3 regions of the Pseudomonas sp. S30_BP2TU TE3576 genome follow, and region 3 is predicted to be linked to each of the others. Evidence: predicted binding sites of a transcription regulator. Region 3 holds the regulator's gene; each other region holds the start of a gene.
The links. The regulator FliA, encoded in region 3, starts transcription of late flagellar genes. The targets are predictions, from matches to a motif close to CTAAAGTTTNNNNNNNNNNNGCCGNTAA.
Positions count from the first base shown of each region.

Region 1: a site for FliA is predicted at 1,837-1,864, ahead of motA (flagellar motor stator protein MotA). Genes of this name have one in related genera too.
Region 2: a site for FliA is predicted at 2,046-2,073, ahead of ABIA48_RS11720 (methyl-accepting chemotaxis protein). Genes of this name have one in related genera too.

Region 1 is NZ_JBNDLK010000001.1:2,735,568-2,738,843, reverse strand. It holds gene ABIA48_RS12410 (rhodanese-like domain-containing protein) at 1-186, opposite strand, end outside; gene ABIA48_RS12405 (HDOD domain-containing protein) at 228-1,766, opposite strand; gene motA (flagellar motor stator protein MotA) at 1,933-2,784, shown strand; gene motB (flagellar motor protein MotB) at 2,788-3,276, shown strand, end outside.
Region 2 is NZ_JBNDLK010000001.1:2,573,206-2,576,481, reverse strand. It holds gene ABIA48_RS11725 (acetyl-CoA C-acetyltransferase) at 1-1,032, shown strand, start outside; gene ABIA48_RS11720 (methyl-accepting chemotaxis protein) at 1,289-2,017, opposite strand; partial or broken gene ABIA48_RS11715 (cache domain-containing protein) at 2,147-3,235, opposite strand.
Region 3 is NZ_JBNDLK010000001.1:1,484,111-1,487,386, forward strand. It holds gene ABIA48_RS06755 (protein phosphatase CheZ) at 1-349, opposite strand, end outside; gene ABIA48_RS06760 (chemotaxis response regulator CheY) at 371-742, opposite strand; gene fliA (RNA polymerase sigma factor FliA) at 911-1,651, opposite strand; gene fleN (flagellar synthesis regulator FleN) at 1,648-2,478, opposite strand; gene flhF (flagellar biosynthesis protein FlhF) at 2,595-3,276, opposite strand, start outside.

The DNA of each region.
Region 1 (3,276 bases), 1.3 Mb from region 3:
CAATCCCGGGGCGGGCGCCAGGCCAAGTTGAGTGCGTTTCGGATCGACAAAGCGCGCGCCGGGTATGTGCCCTTCGGTGTAGCGGGCGACACTGGTCAAGTCCACCAGAATCAGTTCGCGGGCGTCGAGGCGAGGGAGCAAGTCGCTCGGTTCGATCACCAGCGGCAAGCCAGAGAAGTCAGACATGTGAGGTCTCCAGAGCACAAAAGGGAGGATTGTAACGCAGCTTATTGGCCTCGGTGGCTAAAGCTGTGCAGGGCTTTTTCGATGCATTGCGCGGTTTTGCCGAAGGCCTGTACGGAAATTTCCGAAAACGGACCGCCGCCCTGATCTGCCACGACGATCATGATCACCCGGCCATTGTTGACCAGCGAGCGCAGCAGCAGATGTTCGCCGCTGAACTGCGAACGCAGGCTGTTGGGCAACAGGGCCGAGAATTGCGTGTTGTTGGCTGGTGTCAGGCGCACCTGGGCCTGTTGCGCGAGCAGGCGTTGCAACACGCTGCTCTGGCTGACCACGAAGTTCAGCCCGGCCGCGTCCTTCGGCAGGCCCGCCGTCTGGTGCACGCGCAGATTGGCGTGGGTGCGGTCGGCCATCAGGATCATCACCCGACGCATGCCGCAGGCCACGAGGGCGTCCCGGGCAGCGATGGTCAAGTGCATGGCGTTGGTGAAACGACTCGGCTCGACCAGCAATTCGGCACATCGCTTGCGCCATATCGCCAGCTCTTCGGCACTCGGTGCCGCCGCCGGCAGCAAGCCGGCGTGGATACGGTTCAAGCCCCACGGCCAGATCAGCGATTCGGCGGGGTGCCAGAGGTCGGGCATGGCGTGATGGCGTGCGCTGTTGGCGGCTTGCTGGTGCAGTTGTTGTTGCACCTCATCCATCGGCATTTGCAGGTAAAGACTGGTCAGGTACTGCCAGCGTTCACTGTGCGGGCTGTCCCATGCGTGTTGCGCCGACAGTGCCAGCCCATTGGCCAGCAACACTGTATTGGCCGGTTGATTGAGCCAGCGGCGCAGGGTCGGATCGTCATCGAGGCGGTTCTGCTGGCGCAGTGGATGCTCGCTGTCACGGGCGATGCGCAGGACTTTCACCAGTTCCCGCTGTTCAGTGAGTAACAGCCGATAACCCTGCTGCACCCAGATCGGCAAGCGCCAGATATCCACCAGCGCCTGGCCGATGTCCAGCAGGCGTACGCCAAACAGTTGCTGTTCGACTTTGCGTGCCGACTCACCTTTATGGATGACCCGCAGTTCCCAGTCTTCGAGGAGTTTTGGATGGGTCAGCGCCAACGGCCACAGCGGCGAAAGAAACAGCAGGCTGCCCCAGTGGATGTCCTGCCACAGGCGTGCCAGGCGACTGGCAAAAAAACCGTTGGCCTGTTGCGTGGCGTGCTGGCTGATCATCTGCAACTGACGCAGGGCTTTGGGAATATCGGACCGGGGTTGGGCGGGCAGGCGCGCGAGCAACTCTTCCGTGCGCTTCAAGCCGAGGCGATTGATCGCGATCTCAAGGTTTTCCGCCGGCTCGGTCATGCTGCCGTGGGTGTGCCGGTTGGCCTCGCGAATGACACTCAGGGCCAGGGCCGGGCTGTCCTGCATCAATTCAGTGATATCGCGCAGCGAGCTGCGACTGTCGCGGATGGCCGCGCAGACGCGGTCGTGGCTGGTTTGCGGAACGGGAAGGCGTACGCCATCGAGCAGCTTGACCCAACCTTCGAGCGTCGTCGGTATTGGCGTTGGAACGTTCGTTTCGTTAACCATGGTGGGAGGCGATCATCGTCAACATTACCTATGCCCGGATTGGGTCAAATTGGCTTTTCGCCTGAACGGCCTATAGTCTGGCGCAGTTTTGCCGATAAGTAGAAGAAGAGATTTTTTAACTTCCGAATATGACCTTGAACCCGACTCAGTAAGTGCTCTCCTACCTATGGCTAAAATTATCGGCATCATCGTCGTATTCGCGAGCGTGCTCGGCGGATACGTGCTCTCCCACGGCAAAATCGGCGCTCTCATCCAGCCTTTCGAGGTGATGATTATCGGGGGAGCGGCACTTGGCGCTTTCCTGCAGGCCAACCCCGGCCACATGACGATGCGCGTGCTCAAGAAAGCCTTTGGCATGTTCGGTTCGCGCTTCAACCACGGCTTCTATCTGGAAGTGCTGGGGCTGATCTACGAGATCCTCAACAAGAGCCGACGCGAAGGCATGATGGCGATCGAAGGTGACATCGAAGATGCCGCCGCAAGCCCGATCTTCGCCAAGTACCCGACGGTATTGAAAGATGAGCGCATGACCGCGTACATCTGCGATTACCTGCGCATCATGTCCTCCGGCAACATGGCTCCCCATGAGCTTGAAGGCTTGTTCGACATGGAGCTGACCAGCCTCAAGGAAGACCTGGACCACCCCTCCCACGCAGTCAACGGCATCGCCGACGCCATGCCCGGTTTCGGTATCGTCGCGGCGGTATTGGGTATCGTGGTGACCATGGCTTCCCTGGGTGAAAGCGACCAGAAAATGATCGGTCTGCACGTTGGTGCAGCGCTGGTAGGTACCTTCTTCGGTATCCTCGCCGCCTACGGTTTCTTCGGTCCGTTGGCCCACGCCCTGGGTCACGATGCCAAGGAAGAACTGAACGTCTACGAAGCCATCAAGGCCTCTTTGGTCGCTTCGGCTTCCGGCATGCCACCTTCGTTGGCGGTGGAATTCGGCCGCAAGGTTCTGTATCCGGCGCACCGTCCCAGCTTCGCTGAGCTGGAACAAGCGGTTCGCGGTCGCTAAGTCATGGAAAATAACCAGCCAATAATCATCAAGCGCGTCAAGAAATACGCGGGCGGGCACCACGGGGGCTCCTGGAAAATCGCCTTCGCGGACTTCGCGACAGCGATGATGGCGTTCTTCCTGGTGTTATGGCTGTTGTCCACGGCAACGCCGGAACAGAAGATCGCCATCGCCGGTTACTTCAAGGACCCGATCGGTTTCTCCGAAAGCGGAACGCCCTACATCATCGATCTGGGCGGCACGCCGACCCTGGCGCCGGAAAATACCCTCAACCCGGAGGTGAAGTCCCAGCCGCAGCCGGACAAGGTCACCATCGATACCGACCAGGTTGAAGGCATGGCCGAACAGGTCGAAAAAGAACGCCTCGAACTGTTGCTGCAAGAACTGCAGAACAAGGTCGAAGAGAACCCGCAACTGCAAAAGTTCAAGGACCAGATCCTGTTCGAAATCACTCCGGACGGCCTGCGCATCCAGATCGTGGATGCCGAGAAC
Region 2 (3,276 bases), 1.1 Mb from region 3:
CCGGCCTACGACATCCAGCAGGCGTGTGGCACCGGGCTGGAAGCGGCGTTGCTGGTGGCGAACAAGATCGCCCTGGGCCAGATCGATTGCGGCATTGCCGGTGGTGTGGACACCACCTCGGATGCACCGATCAGTGTCAGCGAGGGCCTGCGCAAGATCCTCCTGCAAGCCAACCGCGCCAGGACCACCGGCGACAAACTGAAAACCTTCCTGCAATTGCGCCCCAAACATCTGATCCCCGAGTTCCCGCGCAACGGCGAGCCGCGTACCGGGCTGTCCATGGGGCAGCATTGCGAGTTGATGGCCCAGACCTGGAACATCCCTCGCGAAGCACAGGATCAATTGGCGCTTGAGAGCCATCAGAAGCTGGCCGCGTCCTACGCCGAAGGCTGGCACAACGACCTGATGACACCGTTCCTGGGGCTCACCCGCGACAACAACCTGCGCCCGGATTCGACCCTGGAAAAGCTCGCCGCGCTCAAGCCGGCCTACGAGAAAAGCGCCAGGGGCACCCTGACCGCAGGCAACTCCACGCCACTGACCGATGGTGCGTCACTGGTGCTGCTGGGCAGCGAAGAATGGGCCAAGGCTCGCGGGTTACCGATTCTTGCCTACTGGCGCGACGGCGAGGCAGCGGCGGTGGATTTCGTCAATGGTGCGCAAGGGTTGTTGATGGCACCGGTCTACGCCGTGCCGCGTTTGCTGGCGCGCAATGGCCTGACCTTGCAGGACTTCGACTACTACGAAATCCATGAAGCCTTCGCCGCTCAAGTGCTGTGCACATTGAAGGCCTGGGAAGATCCGGAATATTGCAAAACCCGTCTCGGCCTCGACACGGCGTTGGGCTCGATTGACCGCAGCCGACTTAACGTCAAGGGCAGTTCACTGGCGGCGGGGCACCCGTTTGCCGCCACGGGCGGGCGCATCGTCGCCAACCTGGCGAAGCTGCTGGATGCAGCGGGCAAGGGGCGGGGACTGATTTCGATTTGCGCGGCGGGCGGGCAGGGCGTGACCGCCATCATCGAACGCTGAGTAAAAACAACGGTGGGAGCGAGCTTGCTCGCGAAAGCGGTATAGCAGTCAACATTGATGTTGAAGCTGATGCCCTCTTCGCGAGCAAGCCCGCTCCCACAGGTTTTCAGGGGCGGCAAATAAGCTGTGCCTGGCACAAGTCCTGTGGGAGCGAGCTTGCTCGCGATGGCGGTATAGCAGTCAACATTGATGTTGAAGCTGATGGCCTCATCGCGAGCAAGCTCGCTCCCACAGGGTTTAGTGGTGAGTTTGCAAATCAGGTGCGGAACCTGCGCACCAACCCGTCCAGCTCATTCGACAACCCGGCCAGGTTCTGGGAGTCCAGGCGCGCCGAGTTGGCCAGTTCCGCCACCAACTGCGCATCGCCATGGATCTGGCTAATGTGCCGATTGATGTCTTCGGCCACTTGATGCTGTTGTTCCGCCGCCGTGGCGATCTGGGTGTTCATATCGCGGATCACGTCCACCGACTCACGAATCTGCCCGAAGCTGTTGCGTGCTTCACCGATGCGCGTCACCGATTGCTGGGACACCTCCAGGCTGGCGTGCATCTGTTGGGTCACCTGGCTTGTGCGTTTGGCCAGGTTGCCCAGCAGACCGTCGATTTCCGCCGTGGAGTCGGCCGTGCGTTTGGCCAGGGCTCGTACTTCATCGGCCACCACGGCAAAACCGCGACCTTGTTCACCGGCCCGGGCCGCTTCGATAGCGGCGTTCAATGCCAGCAGGTTGGTCTGCTCGGCAATCGAACGGATAGTCCCGAGGATCGACTGAATGTCGTTGCTGTCGCGTTCGAGCTGTTGCATCGACTGGGCCGACTGTTCGATTTCCTGGCTCAGGCGATCCACGCTGTTCACCGCCGCATCGATCTGCTGCTGACCTTCGCGCGCCTGGCGCTGGCCACTGTCGGCCGACTCCGCAGCCTGACTGCAAGAGCGTGCGACTTCGTTGGCAGTGGCGACCATTTCGTGGAACGCCGTGGATACCATGTCCACCGCCTCACGCTGGCGCCCGGCGGCTTCGGCCATGTCGCTGGAAACCTGGGTCGAACTCTTGGACGTGGCGAGGATCTTGCCCGCTGCACCGCCGATGTTCTGGATCAGGTTGCGAATCGCGGTCAGGAACTGGTTGAACCAGTTGGCCAGTTGCGCGGTTTCGTCGTTGCCACGGATTTGCAGGTTCTGGGTCAGGTCGCCTTCGCCCTGGGCGATGCCTTCCAGGCCGCTGGCCACGCTGCGGATCGGACGCACGATGAGGCTGGCAAAGCTGGCGCCGACGATGGCGAAGACAACGGCCAGAACGGCGGCGATGATGGCGATCAACCAGGTCAACTGGGTCGCGGAACTCATCACGTCGTTCTGTTTGATCAGGCCGATGAAGGTCCAGCCCAGTTGCTCCGACGGCCAGACGTTGGCCATGTAGCGCTCGCCGTTGAGCTCCACTTCCACCAGGCCCTTGCCGGCCTTGGCCAGTTGCGCGTAGCCCTCGCCCAGGCTGTTCAGCGGTTTGAAGTTGTGTTCCGGTTGTTTCGGATCCACCAGGACCGTGCCGGTGTTTTCCAGCAGCATCAGGTAGCCGGTTTCGCCGAGCTTGATCTGTTTGACGATTTCGGTGAGCTGCTTGAGCGTCACGTCGATGCTGACCACGCCGCCGTTGGTGCCCAACTTGTTGTCGATGGTGCGCACGGTGCTGACGTAGGTCGCGTCGTCCTGGGCCCAGTAGTAAGCCTCGGTGCGGAACGGCTTGCCCGGCTTGGCCTGGGCGGCCTTGTACCATGGGCGCTGGCGCGGATCGTAGTTGCTCAGTTTCGGATCATCCGGCCACGACACGTAACCGCCCGCCGCCGTGCCGAGGATGGCATAGGCGTAGGCCGGGTGGCTGTTGCCCAGGTCCTGGAGCAGGGTGAAGACTTTTTTGTCCGCCTCGCCCTGAGGGATGCTCTCGGCGTTGGCGGCCATGTAGGTCTTGAGGCTGTCGTCGGAGTTTCGGATCAACGGCTGCCTGGCCAGGTAATCGACGTTCTGGCTGATACCGTCAAAGAACAATTGCATGGCATTGCTGACCTGACGAATCTCGCGGGCACTGCCGTCGACGAATTCGTCCCTGGCATCACTGCGCAGGTTCAGCACAACGAGGGTGGCGACCAGTACCACAGGCAGGCAGGCGATGATTGCAAACGCCCAGGTCAACTTCTGTTTGATGTTCATCCGCGCTCCAGATTTTCTTGTAGGCCCACGCAGTGCAGATG
Region 3 (3,276 bases):
GGCCATTGACCAGCGGCGTGGCACTTTCCACCAGATCCATGGTGCGGTTGGCCGCAGCCTCGGTCAGCTTGACCACATACCCCAGACGCTCGGTAGCATCGGTGATCTGCGACACCTCTTCGGCTTGCGGCATGTGCGGGTCAATCTGGAAATTGACGATCGCGCTATGCAGCTCGCGAGTGAGCTTGCCCACTTCCTGATACAGGCCGCGGTCACGGGTCTGGTTGAGCTCATGGATCAATTGCACGGCGTCGCCGAACTTGCCTTTTTCAAGGCTCGCGACCAATTCGACGGCGTGTTTTTTCAGGGTCGACTCAAAGTCGCCCAATGAAGTTTCGTTATTGCCCATAGCTCCCCCGTGGCGCACTCATCAACCGATGCGTTCGAAAATCTTCTCGATTTTTTCTTTCAACGCCTGGGCCGTGAAGGGTTTGACCACATAGCCGTTAACGCCGGCCTGGGCCGCTTCGATGATCTGCTCACGCTTGGCTTCAGCGGTCACCATCAGCACCGGCAGGTGCTTGAGCTTTTCATCGGCACGCACGTGGCGCAGCAGATCGATACCGGTCATGCCAGGCATGTTCCAGTCCGTTACCAGAAAGTCGATGCTTCCGCTGTTGAGCACCGGAATGGCGGTAGTGCCATCGTCGGCCTCGACGGTGTTGGTGAACCCAAGGTCACGCAGCAGGTTCTTGATGATCCGCCGCATCGTTGAGAAGTCATCAACGATGAGGATTTTCATGTTCTTGTCCAATTCGACCTCCAAGCAGTCTTAAACGCGCCCAGCACCTGGACGCGCCATTTCAATCAATCCGGCAAAGCACTCAATGACTGTCTGGAGCACAACAGATCGGGACCGGCGCAGCTCAACACCACACCAGCCTCTTTCGCAGTGTCCCCCACACTGCCTTCAGCGCGCTCGCCACTCCCCCAAACGCCCCCGCAAACGGGCCGCGCACTGGCTGTGTAACTGGCTGACCCGAGATTCGCTGACCCCCAGGACCTCACCGATTTCCTTGAGGTTCAACTCTTCGTCGTAGTACAGCGCCAACACCAGTCGCTCGCGCTCCGGCAAATTGGCAATCGCATCCGCCAGCGCAGCCTGGAAGCGTTCATCTTCCAGGTCGCGTGACGGCTCGAGATGAGCACTCGCGCCATCCTCGTGCAGCCCTTCGTGTTCGCCGTCCTGCAACAGATCGTCAAAACTGAATAACCGGCTGCCCAGGGTGTCGTTCAAAATCCCGTAGTAATCGTCGAGACTCAATTGGAGTTCGGCCGCAACTTCGTGATCTTTAGCGTCACGGCCGGTTTTCGCTTCAATCGAGCGAATGGCGTCGCTGACCATGCGCGTATTGCGGTGAACCGAACGTGGTGCCCAGTCCCCCTTGCGCACTTCATCGAGCATGGCGCCGCGGATTCGAATGCCCGCGTACGTCTCGAAACTGGCGCCTTTGCTGGCGTCATATTTAGTCGACACTTCAAGCAGGCCGATCATCCCGGCCTGGATCAGGTCTTCGACCTGGACACTGGCCGGCAAGCGCGCCAGCAAGTGGTAGGCAATGCGTTTAACCAGCGGCGCGTAACGCTCGATCAGCTCGTACTGCGCATCACGCGCCGATATTTTGTAGAGGTTGTAACCGCTGGCCGTCATATCACAGGTCCTGCTGTCTGTTGCACGAGGCGCTCGACGAAAAACTCCAGGTGCCCGCGCGGGTTGGCAGGCAGCGGCCAGGTATCGACTTTCTGTGCGATGGCCTTGAACGCCAGCGAGCACTTGGAACGCGGGAATGCCTCGTAGACAGCACGCTGCTTCTGCACGGCCTTGCGCACGCTTTCGTCGTAGGGCACCGCGCCGACGTATTGCAGGGCGACGTCGAGGAAGCGATCCGTGACTTTGGTCAACTTGGCGAACAGGTTGCGCCCTTCCTGCGGGCTCTGGGCCATGTTGGCCAGGACGCGGAAACGGTTCATGCCGTAGTCGCGATTGAGCAACTTGATCAAGGCGTAGGCATCGGTAATCGAGGTCGGTTCGTCGCACACCACCAGCAGCACTTCCTGGGCTGCGCGAACGAAACTGACTACCGAGTCACCAATGCCCGCAGCGGTGTCGATCACCAATACGTCGAGGTTATCGCCAATATCGCTGAAGGCCTGGATCAGGCCTGCGTGTTGCGCCGGGCTCAGATGCACCATGCTCTGAGTGCCGGATGCGGCCGGAACGATACGGATGCCGCCTGGCCCCTGCAGCAGTACATCGCGCAGTTCGCAGCGGCCCTCGATCACGTCGGCCAGGGTACGTTTGGGTGTCAGGCCCAGCAGAACGTCGACGTTCGCCAACCCCAGGTCGGCGTCCAGCAACATGACGCGCCGGCCAAGCTCAGCCAAAGCCAGGGACAAGTTCACTGACACGTTAGTTTTCCCGACGCCACCTTTGCCGCCGGTCACCGCGATCACCTGTACGGGATGCATGCTGCCCATGTTATTTCTTTACCTTGTCTTGCATAGACGGAGGCCACATTACTGGCTGCGCGTTCACAAACGGAACAATGCATGGCAGACCATCGATGTAGGTACAAAAACTGTTCATTATTACCTCAGCCAACCTGCTTGGTCGGGCTGTGGTAGATGTCAGCGAACATGTCAGCCATGGCTTCTTCGCTGGGTTCTTCCTGCATTTGCACACTCACGGCGCGACTGACCAACTGGTGACGACGCGGCAGATGCAAATCATCCGGAATCCGCGGGCCATCGGTCAGGTAGGCCACCGGCAGCTCATGACTGATGGCCAGGCTCAACACCTCGCCCAGGCTCGCCGTTTCATCCAGTTTAGTCAGAATGCAGCCAGCGAGCCCACAACGCTTGTAACTGTGGTACGCGGCCGTTAGAACCTGTTTCTGGCTGGTGGTTGCGAGGACCAGATAATTTTTCGAGCGGATGCCACGACCGGCCAGGCTTTCGAGCTGCATGCGCAGTGCCGGATCGCTGGCCTGCAGGCCAGCGGTATCGATCAGCACCACACGCTTGCGCAGCAACGGCTCCAGCGCCTGCACCAGGGACTGGCCCGGATCGACGTGGGTCACCGACACATTGAGAATGCGCCCCAGGGTCTTGAGCTGTTCCTGGGCACCGATGCGAAAGCTGTCCATGCTCACCAGCGCAATGTTCTGCGCGCCGTACTTGAGCACGTAACGGGCAGCCAGCTTGGCCAGGGTGGTGGTCTTGCCCATGCCGGCCGGGCCGACCATGGCGATCACACCGCCCTCTTCCAGCGGCTCG